3 regions of the Agaribacter flavus genome follow, and region 1 is predicted to be linked to each of the others. Evidence: predicted binding sites of a transcription regulator. Region 1 holds the regulator's gene; each other region holds the start of a gene.
The links. Region 1 encodes sigma-54, which starts transcription at its own class of promoters, with help from an activator protein. Its sites were predicted from a motif close to GTTGGCACGNNNNTNGNNT; they were not measured.

Region 1 (4,268 bases):
TAAAAATTATCAACTTAAATACCACTGAATTCGTCAAGCAGATACAAACAGAGTACATAGAAATAAACCTCGACCAAAAGACCTTATTTTCGGATCAAGAAGTAGAAATTTTCGGTGACAATTACTCAGTGAAAAGCATTGGTATCCAAGGTAATTTAGCCACACAACAATACGAGTTAAAGCAACATGTTCAAAGCCAGTATTTTCCGCAATAGATACTGCATAAAAACAACTAGTAAGGTAGCCCTTTCTGCCTTACTTTTCGCTGTTTTTACCGCCGCAGTCGCGCAAGAAGCTGACGAGCAATCAGACTCAGAGGAAACGCAACACAATATTGCAACAGACTTTCAGCAGACGATTAAAATTCGTTCTCGAAACCAGTTGCTCAACGGCAAAAGCAAAACATCAGTCCTTGTGGACGAGGTATTGATTTTACAGGGCAGCCTAAAAATAACTGCTGATAGAGTAGAAATGAATGCTGCTGCTGGCAAGGGCAAAGAAGTCATCTCAGCTATTGGTCAAGCAGCCACATATCAACAAAAACTAGAAGATGGTAGTTTAGTATCCGCGCGAGCAAGTTCTATAAAATATGACGTGGCGACACGCGAGATCAGCCTGACGGGTAACGCGCAAATTTCTCAAAATGACTCTACAGTCTCCGCTGATAGTATTGCATACAACATGACTGAACAAAAAATCATCGCAAGCACAGATGGAAACAGTGAAAAAACGGTCAGTACTGTCATTAGCGTAGGCGATTTTGACAATAGCGAAGACAAAGGCAATGAAAAATGAGTAGTACGCTTTGTGCTAAAAACCTCGCAAAATCGTATAAATCCAGACAAGTAGTACGTGATGTAAGCATTGAAGTGTCTACAGGGCAAATAGTCGGATTGCTTGGCCCGAATGGAGCTGGTAAAACAACTACCTTTTACATGATAGTCGGTCTTGTGCAGCTCGATAAGGGGGAAATATCCATCGACCAAAATGATCTGTCATTATTGCCTATGCACGAACGCGCGCGGCATGGTATCGGGTATTTACCACAAGAGGCTTCTATTTTTCGAAAATTAACTGTATTTGAAAACTTAATGGCCATATTGCAAACGCGAAAAGAGTTGAGTAACCAACAACGAGAACAGCAAGCTGACGAATTATTGGACGACTTCAACATCAATCATATTCGCAATAATTTAGGCATGAGTTTATCTGGTGGAGAAAGGCGAAGAGTAGAGATAGCGAGAGCTTTAGCAGCAAACCCCAAATTTATTTTGCTCGATGAACCCTTCGCAGGTGTTGACCCAATTTCTGTTAGTGATATAAAGAAGATTATATATCAGTTAAAAGATCGTGGCATTGGTGTGCTGATCACAGACCACAATGTGAAAGAAACACTAGACGTTTGTGAAACCGCATACATCGTTAGCCATGGTTCTCTAATAGCCTCAGGTAGTGCAGATGATGTATTATCAAACCAAGAAGTTAGAGACGTGTATCTTGGCGAACAATTTTCGATGTAGGTCTTTGCATGGTAGCTTTAAATTATTGTTCTGTAACCAGATGTAATTTCGGCTTAGATGTAAAAAAAGGAAAGTAATGAAACCCTCGTTACAGTTAAAATTTAGTCAACAACTTACCATGACACCCCAGCTTCAACAGGCTATCAAACTGTTGCAGCTATCTACGCTTGACCTCCAACAAGAAATTCAAGAGGCGCTAGAATCCAACCCTCTCCTTGAACTGTCCGAAGCAAATTTTGAGCAAAATGATGCGACTAATAGCAAAGGTGACGACAGTTCTACCGGCAGTAATGCAGAAACGCAAACCAATGGGGAAACCAATGCCTCATCAGATACATCTGTCAGTATGGAAGATGCGGTAGACAGTCACGATGCACTTCAAAATGGTGATTTACCCAATGATCTTCCCATTGACAGTTCGTGGGACGAGTATCTTGGCTCCAGCTCAGCGCCGGTAAAAATGATCGGAAGTAACCCTGATGAAGATTTTGTTTTTCAAGGCGAGACGACCGACTCCATTCAGGATCACTTGTTTTGGCAAGTACAGATGAGCCATTTCACAGAAGTAGATAAAAGTATTGCGATAGCCATTATAGACTCGATTGATGAATCAGGGTACTTAACAAGTTCTTGTGAAGAAATAGTTGAGTCACTCGACAACGAAGAAGTAGAAATCGAAGAAGTAGAGTGCGTACTAAAACGTATTCAATTACTTGATCCTATCGGCTCAGGTGCGAGAAACGTGCAAGAATGCCTGCTTATTCAACTCAAGCAATTTGCTCAAGGTACGCCATGGCTAGAAGAAGCGAAAGACTTGATTAAAGAGTATGCAGAGTTATTGGGGAGCAAGGATTATCGCACTCTGATGCGTAAAACCAAGTTAAAGGAAGAGCAGTTAAAAGAGGTGATGCGCTTACTAAAAACCTTGAATCCTCGACCAGGTAGCGCTATCTCAACTAAAGAGCCTGAATACATTGTACCAGATGTCAATGTATATAAAAACAAAGGTATCTGGATGGTGGAACTGAACAACGATGCCTTACCAGCCCTTGCGGTGAACGAAACCTACGCTCAAATAGCAAAAACTTCAAAAAATCAGAACGATTCACAATTTATTAAGTCACATTTACAAGAAGCAAAGTGGTTTATTAAAAGTCTGGAGAGTAGAAATGAAACCCTACTCAAAGTGTCACATTGTATTGTGTCCAGACAGAAAGAGTTTTTTGAAAAAGGCCCAGAAAAAATGATACCCATGGTATTAAATGATGTGGCAGAAATGGTAGATATGCATGAATCAACAATATCGCGTGTAACGACGCAGAAGTATATGCATACTCCCAGGGGGATATTTGAATTAAAGTACTTTTTCTCAAGCCACGTGGCGACAGACTCCGGCGAAAATGCCTCGTCCACAGCAATTCGCGCGCTTATCAAAAAGCTCATTGCCGATGAACCACCGGCTAAACCCCTCAGTGATAGTAAGATTGCCCAATTGCTTGCCGATCAAGGAATTAAAGTTGCTCGGCGAACAATCGCAAAATATAGGGAATCGTTAAACATTCCCCCTTCCAACCAACGTAAAAGTCTTATCTAGACTCAATCTAAAGAGGACCTAGCATTATGCAAATTAACTTAACTGGTCATCACGTAGACATTACAGATTCACTGCGTAATTACGTCGACACTAAGTTTGAAAAGCTGGAACGCCACTTTGACCACATCAACAACGTTCATGTAATTTTGAATGTGGAAAAGCTAAGCCAAAAAGCTGAAGCAACCTTACACATAAGCGGAGGTGAAATATTTGCAAATTCGGAGCATACTGATATGTACGCAGCAATCGACGGCTTGATTGACAAGTTAGACCGACAAGTTATTAAGCATAAAGAGAAACTAAAACGACACTAAGTCAAATATGATCATTTCTGACATAATCTCGCTCGACCGAACGCAATGTTCGGTCGAATGCCAAAGCAAAAAGAAAATTTTTGAAATTATTAGCGAAATTGCTATTAAGCAGCACCCCTCGCTCAATCAAGTAGACGTGCTCAATAGCTTACTCTGCAGAGAGCGCATGGGGAGTACCGGCATTGGAAACGGAATTGCCATCCCTCACGGGCGAATAGAGGGTATCTCAAATGTTATTGCTATCATTGTTACCAGTGACCATGCTATTGATTTTGACGCCATAGACAATCAACCTGTTGATATTTTTTTCGCATTACTTGTACCCAAAGAACAAGCAGATTCCCATTTACGCGCCTTGTCGGGAATTGCACAAAAACTCAGTGACAAATCAATTGTGAAAGCGATTCGACGCGCACAAAATAAAAATGAGATTGTGGCAGCGCTAGCTTAGTAACTTACCCAATCCAAGCGAGAGGTTATCAGTGAAACTACTTATCATCAGCGGAAGATCAGGCTCAGGAAAATCAATAGCATTACGCTCACTCGAAGACCTCGGATACTACTGTGTCGACAACATTCCTGTTCATTTACTGCCCACACTAGTTAGTGCTATTTCAGATGAACACGAACAAGTAGCAGTCAGTATTGACGTTCGAAATTTGCCTCGTGCGCAGAAAGAAGTGAGCGAAGTACTCGACTATTTACCTGATTTTTGCGAAATCACGATAATATACCTCGACGCAAGTGATGACGTATTAATTAAGCGCTACAGCGAAACTCGGCGCCTTCATCCGCTATTTAAATTGAGTAACTCACTTACGGATGCCATCTTAACTGAAC
Region 2 (4,268 bases), on a different contig from region 1:
TTGGAATACGGAACCAGAAATCCCTGTATCAGATGGCTCAGAGCAAACTCTCAAGCAGGAAGACTTCTTTGCGCTTTTGACCGAACAATTAGCTAATCAGGATCCAACAAAACCTGTGGACAACGATCAAATGGTTGCGCAAATGACTTCGTTTACAACAGCAGACGGTATCTCTCAATTAAATGAGCAATTCACTGCTTTTGCGGCTTCTATGACCTCAAACCAAGCCCTGCAAGCGTCTAGTCTTATTGGGCAAAGTGTGCTTGTGACAGGCAATATTGGTCATAGAGGGACAGAATCAGAGGGTATCTCGGGTGTTATCATTAACGAAGATACTTCTCAAAACACAGAAATACAGGTACTTGATTCGGCTGGTTCGGTTGTGCGAACCATCGATATTGGTACCCAAGCGCCCGGTAATATTTCTTTTAACTGGGACGGCACAGACAACAACGGCAATATTTTGCCACCTGGTGACTACGCCATTCAAGTGCAGGGTAACGTGTTTGGTGAAGCCACCGCTTTACCTACCGCAATCAATCGACACGTCGATAGTGTCAGCATGAGTGGCGCAGGTCAGGGAATCGTTCTCAATTTAGATGGTGATGTAAGCATTAAGCTCGAAGACGTCATCGAAATCGGTAATTCATAGGAGATAAGGCATGTCTTTTAATATAGCGCTAAGTGGTGTATCTGCTTCTCAAAGGGATTTAGATACTACAGCGAACAATATAGCTAACGTCAATACAGTTGGTTTTAAAGAGTCGCGTGCTGAATTTGGTGATGTTTATGCTGCTTCGCTGTTGTCAGCAGGCAGAACAAAAGTTGGTGATGGTGTACTTACCCAAGAAGTCTCACAACAGTTTTCGCAAGGAGCCTTAAATTTTACGAGTAACGCACTCGATATGGCGATTACGGGAAATGGCTTTTTTGCGACAATACCAGAAATTACCTCTCGCGATTTTTCATTCACTCGTGCAGGGCAATTTAAATTAGACAATAACAACTTTGTGGTCAATTCTGTAGGCGACAACCTACTAGGCTTCCCTGTTAACCCCGATGGTACTTCAGCTTCTGTAGCATTAAGTACAACTGTGCCCGTCCGTATTCCAGATTCATCTGGATCACCGACACAAACATCAGAAGTTGATATGCGCTTCAATTTACCAGCGGGTGACGCAGGTAAAGTGGCTGCCGATTTCGATCCTTCTGACCCACTCACCTACAATGCGGCGACATCCGTGACTGTTTACGACTCTCTGGGTGATTCGCATGTAATGACCTATTATTTTATCAAGGACAATGCGCCTGGTGCTGTAAATGAATGGTTCGTAGCGACAGCAGTAGATGATCAACTGGTTGATGTGACCAATAGCGATGGCTCAGATGCAGACCCAGCTACTGCAACTAATACATTAGGTTCGGCTTCAGGCAATCCTGTTACCGCAGCGAAGATGATATTCAGTGAGGGCGGTGATTTTATTGATATTTTGTCTGCTGATGGTGTTAGACCAGCCAGCGGTACATTTATCACCGAAGCCTTGGGGGGAACTATTTTATCGAACGGATCAGATGCGACCCAGCAAATAACGGTTGACTTTAATTTGGACTTGGCCGGCGCTGATCCCAATGAACCCACGCAGTTTGCCTCCGCCTTTGAGGTGACGTCACTCGAGCAAAATGGCCTGCCTGTTGGGCGATTAACGGGGATTGATATTGCGCCCGACGGTTTGGTTCGTGCCACATTTTCAAACGGTACATCAGAGCCTATCGTGCGTGTAGCCTTAGTCAGATTTGCGAATGAACAAGGCTTAACTCAGCAAAGTGGTACGCAGTGGAAGGAGAGCATTGAGTCTGGAGAAGCCCTAGCAGGGGAAGCAACCACTGGTACTTTTGGCGACATCAATTCGTCAGCTCTAGAATCAGCGAATGTCAACTTAACCACAGAGTTGATTGATATGATCATTGCTCAACGAAACTTCCAAGCGAACTCGAGAGCATTGGAAGTCAATAATCAGCTCAATCAGACTATTTTGAATATTCGATAAAGAACAAAATAAAGGGGTCAGAGTAAATTAAAATTAACGGGTGCTCGAATATAAAACTTCGATTGCAAGGATGCAATCGCAGAGCCCCATGGATGGGTTCACGCGTTTTTTATATTCGAGCACCCGTTAATTTTAATTTACTCTGACCCCTTTACTAACTTTGCTAATCCCACCCAAACCTTGGCATTCTATTTGCAAACACCTCAATAACGTCAAAATAATTGACCTTTGAGGCAAGTAGTATGGACAAGTTCCTATACATCGCGGCAAGTGGCGCTAAACAAGATTTAGTCGCGACATCAGTAAGAGCCAATAATCTGGCGAACGCGCAAACCAACGGCTTTAAAGCACAGTTGGAGCAGGCCAGGGCAATGCCGGCTTTCGGCGAAGGTTTGCCGTCTCGCGTATTTAGTATGACAGAAAGTCCCACCAACAATTATGAAGGTGGTGCCATGATTACCACCGACCGTCCGCTCGATGTCGCTGTTCAAGGCGATGGATGGTTTAGTGTACAAACACCTCAAGGAGAGGAAGCCCTCACTCGAAATGGCAATTTTAACATTGCCGCCAATGGTGCCTTACAAGATGCATCTGGCAATTTAGTTATGGGAGAAAACGGACCATTATTTTTACCCGTTCCACTGGCAAATGTTTCGATAGCGAATGACGGGACTATTTCAGCAAGACTTCAGGGAGCGCCTGAAAATGCAGTAGAAGAGGTCGGTCGCCTAAAACTCACTAAACCAGCCAACGACGCTATCAAACGCAGAGAAGATGGCTTGTTCGAACTCAAGTCGGGTGATATCGCTGCACAAGATATTGGTGTGCAAGTGCGATCCGGCATGCTCGAAGGCTCAAATGTTAACGCGGTGGAAGAAATGGTAGAAATGATTTCACTGCAGCGGCATTACGAAATGCAAGTTAAGTTAATGCGAAAAGCCGACCAGCTTTCTATGCGCGGTAACCAATTACTCAGAATATTTTAAACGCGATTTTTACGAATTTTATCATAGCGAGCGTGGCTCGCGGAGGTACTTAATATGCATCCGGCTTTATGGATCAGTAAAACAGGACTTGATGCGGCACAAACCGACGTATCAACCGTTTCAAATAACTTGGCGAACGCCAGTACAGTGGGGTTTAAAAAGGATCGCGCGATTTTTGAGGATTTGTTGTATCAAAACATTAATCAGCCCGGTGGCTTATCATCTGCCGATACCGAGTTGCCTTCTGGTTTAATGTTAGGCGCAGGTTCAAAAGTAGTCGCGACACAAAAAACACACACTCAAGGGAATTTGCTAACGACTGACAATGCCCTTGATTTGTCGATTCAAGGTCGTGGTTTTTTTGAAGTGCAAATGCCTGATGGCAGCGCGTCTTATACACGTAATGGCCAATTTACCCTAAATGACCAAGGACAAATGGTGACGCCAGGCGCAGGTTACTTACTGCAACCGGTTATCACGCTACCGCCTGACGCTCAGCAAATTACGATCTCACAAGACGGACAAGTAGCAGCACAATTGCGCGGTGAAGCAGAGCCGCAAATACTTGGGCAAATCAATATCACAGACTTTATAAACCCAGTTGGACTTCAGCCAATCGGTCAAAATCTCTATGTAGAGACAGCAGTTTCTGGCGCTCCATTGCAGGGTGTGCCTGGTTTAGAAGGTTTTGGTGGTATCGCACAAGGCACACTTGAAACATCGAATGTGAATGTCACAGAAGAACTCGTCAATCTGATTGAGAGCCAACGGCTGTACGAAATGAACTCCAAAGTGATCTCGTCGGTTGATCAGATGCTTGGGCAAGTGATTCAGCAGCTATAAACATGATGGGAGAAATAACGATGCAGTATTTTCCTAACAAATTTGTGATACGGGCGATTTTGATGGTCTGCATGATGGCCGCGCTGTCTGCATGTAATAGCACGAGTGCACCAGCCGTGAGAGCCGACGACCCTTTTTATGCACCCGCTTCTCCCATTTACAAACGCGCTGAAATAGCCGAAAACGGCAGCTTGTTTTCGGCCAGTTTAGCTAATAGTTTGTACTCCGATGTTAAAGCACGAAGAGTCGGAGATATCATTACCGTGACCCTGCGCGAAAACACTAACGCGAGTAAAAGTGCAGGCACCAGCTCGTCAAAAGAATCTACCATGGATGTAAACCCCATTATCGGCCTAGGCGCTAACCCTGTGCGTATTGGTAATGAAACGAT
Region 3 (4,268 bases), on a different contig from region 1:
AATATCCGCTAAATTTCGAGAAATAATAATTGAACTTGGCGCAATATCGTAAGCTTTTTTAAGCATCAACTCAGCTTGAGCTAAGTCCCCTTGCAATCGATGATATTGACCAAATAGACGCAAAGTTTCTGGGTTTTCAGGTGAAAGTGAACGGGCTTCCAATAACAACCGCAGTGCTTCATCATAATCATTCTCACCCAGTGCTATTCTGGATAGACTATTCAAAGCACTCAGCTTATGGGAAGGCTTTAGGAGTAGTTCGTTTAAAATCGATTTTGCACACACCAAATCTTGAATACTGATACAGGCTTCTGATTTTAAGTATTGCCATCGATAAGTATTTTCTTCACTCAATGGCGCTTTAAATCGCACGGAAATTAAGCGTTCAAATTGCTGTGCGCCCAACAACGCGCGCCCCCAGTCAACCACAAATAAATTGATATCCGCCCCTCTGTACTCGGCTTCGGTAAATTCTTGCTCAGCAGCAGAAAAAAGTTTTTTGTTTAATAACACTTTACCCATCAATATTTTTGCAGGTAAATAGTGAGGGCTATCTTTAAATACGTTTTTTAAATGGATAAAAGAAGATTCAAAGTCATCGTTTTTGTATGCAACTAGGGCACTCTCATAGCTATTAATATGCTCTTCAGTCGCAGACAAGGAAAGCGTATAAAAAAGTAAAATAAAAGAATAGAGGGTACCGAGCCTGATCAACATTGAGGAATCTAAAAACCTTGTGCACAAGTTATAGTGTAATTTAAAGGCTGCTTGTCTTTGACTTGTGTTGTTTGAATGCTCGATTTACAACGTATTTCATGAAAATTGCCTAGCTTAAAAGGACAAAATTTCACTACACAGCTTTTGGTATTGGCCAAGCTAAAGCATGTCAGTTTCATTCAGAGCAACTAAAGATTTGCAACTTACCTAATACATGTTTTCTGCTGTAACTAAAAAAACATTAGTACTAACTGAAAAAGTGACTACTTAAATGAGTCACTTTTCATAAAAACTATGCTTGCACAGAAAACATCAACAACCGTTAGAATTTGAAATGAAATGCCTACTTTTTTCGTCTCAAGCCAATGTAAAGTAGACCTGAAATTAACAACAAAAGCACCGCCGGAGCTGGGACAGGAACAGGACCGCCACTTCCATTAAAGGTGAAATTATGAAACTCACGCGCTCCAGTGAACGACAGAGCGGCATACGCGCCATCAACATTTGCGCTACCAAAGGTATGAGCATAAGGCGCTAAAACAGAGCCTTTGACATTTAACGAACCGAAATCGATTCTAGTTGCATCGTAAAAATTCCATAGTATATTCGAGAATGCTTGTGCGCCATTGAACCCGTTATTCAGGTTTATGCCGAGGTTAGCGATATTGATTTCATTGTTCGATAAACCTTCGGTAGACACATTGATGATAACCGTACGATTATCAGTACCACTTAATGACAGATTGCTGTTTTGTTTAAAAATGTCTTTAGCTTTTACATCGAATACGACTTGTTCATCGTTTCCGCTATACGTAAACTGGCCATTATCAAAAGAGCCATTGGCCTGCAAACCCGAAAAATACGCTGTATCTGCATGAAGCTCAGAGACAATATCGGAAATAGAAACATCAGGCTTGTGGATAAGTTTTGCGTCATCCCCATCATTTAATTCGATGGAAGTATTGTCATAAATCTTACCACCATAAACAAAATTATTGTCTTTCAAGACTCGAATTTGCACATGACCGCCATTCACATCCCCGACATTGCCGACAACGGTCACCGCATCTATTGCAATATCAGTATTCTCAAGACGACTTCCGAACTCTGCGGCAACATTCGCATTCAAGTTACCACCAATAACAGCTGAACCCTCAACGTCACCGCCAGTGAAGTTGTAATCTTCGATAAGGATAAGGTTGTGTTTACCAATGGTATTCTCTACAGAAAATACAAAAGGAGCCGCACTTAACACCAACAAAGTGCTAATTGTTTTAAGAAAAGAAATCTTCACGCTCATGCCCTTAATTAAACTAAGTACTGAAATACTTGCACTTATACTTCTAAACAACTTCTTCAAAATAACTAGACAATTAAACAAAGCTATCTAATTGCTAAGCTAAAGAGCATAACGCCCAAATTTGCTATTAACTAAATTGAATATTAACTGATATGACCAGCTAAGTCACCTTAAACAATATTAACTATTATGCATTTTACAAGCCAAAAATAATAAACACATAAAATCAAATGTTTAGCACTAAGGTAAATTTAACTGTAAAAATATCCGACATAGGCACAAACTACTTGTGCCTTTAGGCATCACGAATGTAAGTACTCGATGTGCGAGTCTTCTCCCACTCTGATTGTTATTAACAATTTCAACCATGGCACATCGATGCTGAATAATAAGAGACAAGACCGTCACACCGGGTTAAGCGCCAAAGCCTAATTCATTCAAGTATTTAGCTCTAGTGGCCGATAAGCGAGCATAGACCTATTCGGTTTATAATATTATACGCTAGACGTGAGTACAGCTTACCGAAAGTATGCCAAATCGGATAATATAGCTTTGGGTTTAATTTCAGATAATTGTTAAAGGAAGATGCTATAGCAATGCATGATCAGTCGTCGTCAAATACAGTGTTGTCAGAAGTAAATAAACGGCTGCAAGCACATCCGACACTTACCGCAGCATTTAAGGAGGTTGAGCCACTTATCCTTGAAACGTTTGGTGCAGTTCGGATGTCTTTATTTCAACGAAGGCGCCAACACCAAGATCTAGTTGCTAGGTACAAGACAGGAAAAGAAATTCGCGAAATAAAAGTCCCCATCAGTCCACTCTCCGTCGCTGGCTACGTTGCCATGGCGCAACAAGCACTCATCATTAACGATCCCTACGACGACGAACTACTCAAGCAAGTACACTTTAGGCTGCGCTTTGACAAAAAGTTTGACAAAGAAAGTCAATTCAAAACAGACAACATTTTGTGTGTACCGGTGATAAACGCTGGGGTATTGATGGGCGTAATGCAAGTTATCAATAAATCTGCAGGTGACTTTTCCCAACATGATCTCGAACTCGCCTCACAGATTGCCGACACGCTTGGGGATAAATTTCGATATGAGCTAGGCGGTACAAAAAACCCTTTTGACTACCTTGTTCATCGTGGTCTAGTTCAGCAAAAACCTTTAGATGACATATGTGACAATAGCAGTCCCAAACAAATCATCCAACGACTGATTTCAGAACTTAGAGTCAAGGAAGACGACATTGGTGAGGCATTATCGGTACATTATCAAGTGCCTTATATCACGTATTCTCCCGACATCTACCACTTACATCAAGGCAACGGAAAGCTGAATATGTCTTATCTGAAACGCAACCATGTGGCGGTGATTTCAGATATTAGAGAAAATCCCATCGTATTAATGCTCGAACCCAATAATGCTGCACTATTGATGGAAATTGAAAGTGCACTCGGTATCGATAGTTACGAGATTGCCGTCGCTTTACCCAATCAAATACTTCAATATCTTGGCGAAACAAGCGCTGGCGCTGGCCCCGGAGAAATGGATGAAATTCTCGATGAAATTGGCACATCACTGGAAGAGGACGACGACAGTGTTGATGAAATGGCAGAAGATGCGCCAGCAGTCGTTAGACTCGTTAGCCGTGTGCTTCAAGATGCTAAGCGCTTAAATGCCTCTGATATTCATGTTGATCCAGAAAAAGGCGCACCGACTCGTGTAAGGATGCGTATAGACGGCGTTATCAGGGATATTACTCAGGTTCCGGCCTCCCATCACAGTGCAGTCATAGCCAGAATCAAGATCATGTCAGGGCTCAACATAGCCGAAAAACGTATTCCGCAAGACGGTAAGTTAGCATTTAAGATGTCGGGACAATCCGTTGAGGTGCGTGTCGCGACGATTCCAACGGTAGCGGGTGAAGGTGTTGTGATGCGAATTTTGGCAACAGGTGGCGCCATGCCGATAGAAAAAATGAACCTCATGCCCAACAATATGACGCGCCTAGAAAAAATGATCGTAAAACCACACGGTATCTTGTTAGTTGTGGGACCAACCGGATCGGGTAAGACAACCACGCTTCACGCTGTATTAGGCTATCTAAATACACCTGAAAAGAAAATATGGACTGCAGAAGATCCCGTGGAAATTACTCAACCTGGATTGCAACAGGTGCAAGTCAGCCCTAAAATAGGCTTTACCTTTGCCAATGCACTCAGAGCGTTCTTACGTGCGGATCC

Region 2: a site for sigma-54 is predicted at 2,228-2,246, ahead of flgF (flagellar basal-body rod protein FlgF). Genes of this name have one in related genera too.
Region 3: a site for sigma-54 is predicted at 2,207-2,225, ahead of ACFOHL_RS15435 (choice-of-anchor A family protein). Genes of this name have one in related genera too.

Annotation. Positions count from the first base shown of each region.
Region 1 covers NZ_JBHRSW010000008.1:47,553-51,820, forward strand. Annotated here, with positions in the region: gene lptC (LPS export ABC transporter periplasmic protein LptC) at 1-215, shown strand, start outside; gene lptA (lipopolysaccharide transport periplasmic protein LptA) at 187-795, shown strand; gene lptB (LPS export ABC transporter ATP-binding protein) at 792-1,520, shown strand; gene ACFOHL_RS06770 (RNA polymerase factor sigma-54) at 1,597-3,114, shown strand; gene hpf (ribosome hibernation promoting factor) at 3,141-3,428, shown strand; gene ptsN (PTS IIA-like nitrogen regulatory protein PtsN) at 3,436-3,879, shown strand; gene rapZ (RNase adapter RapZ) at 3,911-4,268, shown strand, end outside.
Region 2 covers NZ_JBHRSW010000015.1:26,072-30,339, reverse strand. Annotated here, with positions in the region: gene flgD (flagellar hook assembly protein FlgD) at 1-652, shown strand, start outside; gene flgE (flagellar hook protein FlgE) at 663-2,048, shown strand; gene flgF (flagellar basal-body rod protein FlgF) at 2,291-3,034, shown strand; gene flgG (flagellar basal-body rod protein FlgG) at 3,089-3,877, shown strand; gene flgH (flagellar basal body L-ring protein FlgH) at 3,940-4,268, shown strand, end outside.
Region 3 covers NZ_JBHRSW010000043.1:88,813-93,080, forward strand. Annotated here, with positions in the region: gene ACFOHL_RS15430 (tetratricopeptide repeat protein) at 1-717, opposite strand, end outside; gene ACFOHL_RS15435 (choice-of-anchor A family protein) at 1,061-2,011, opposite strand; gene ACFOHL_RS15440 (ATPase, T2SS/T4P/T4SS family) at 2,614-4,268, shown strand, end outside.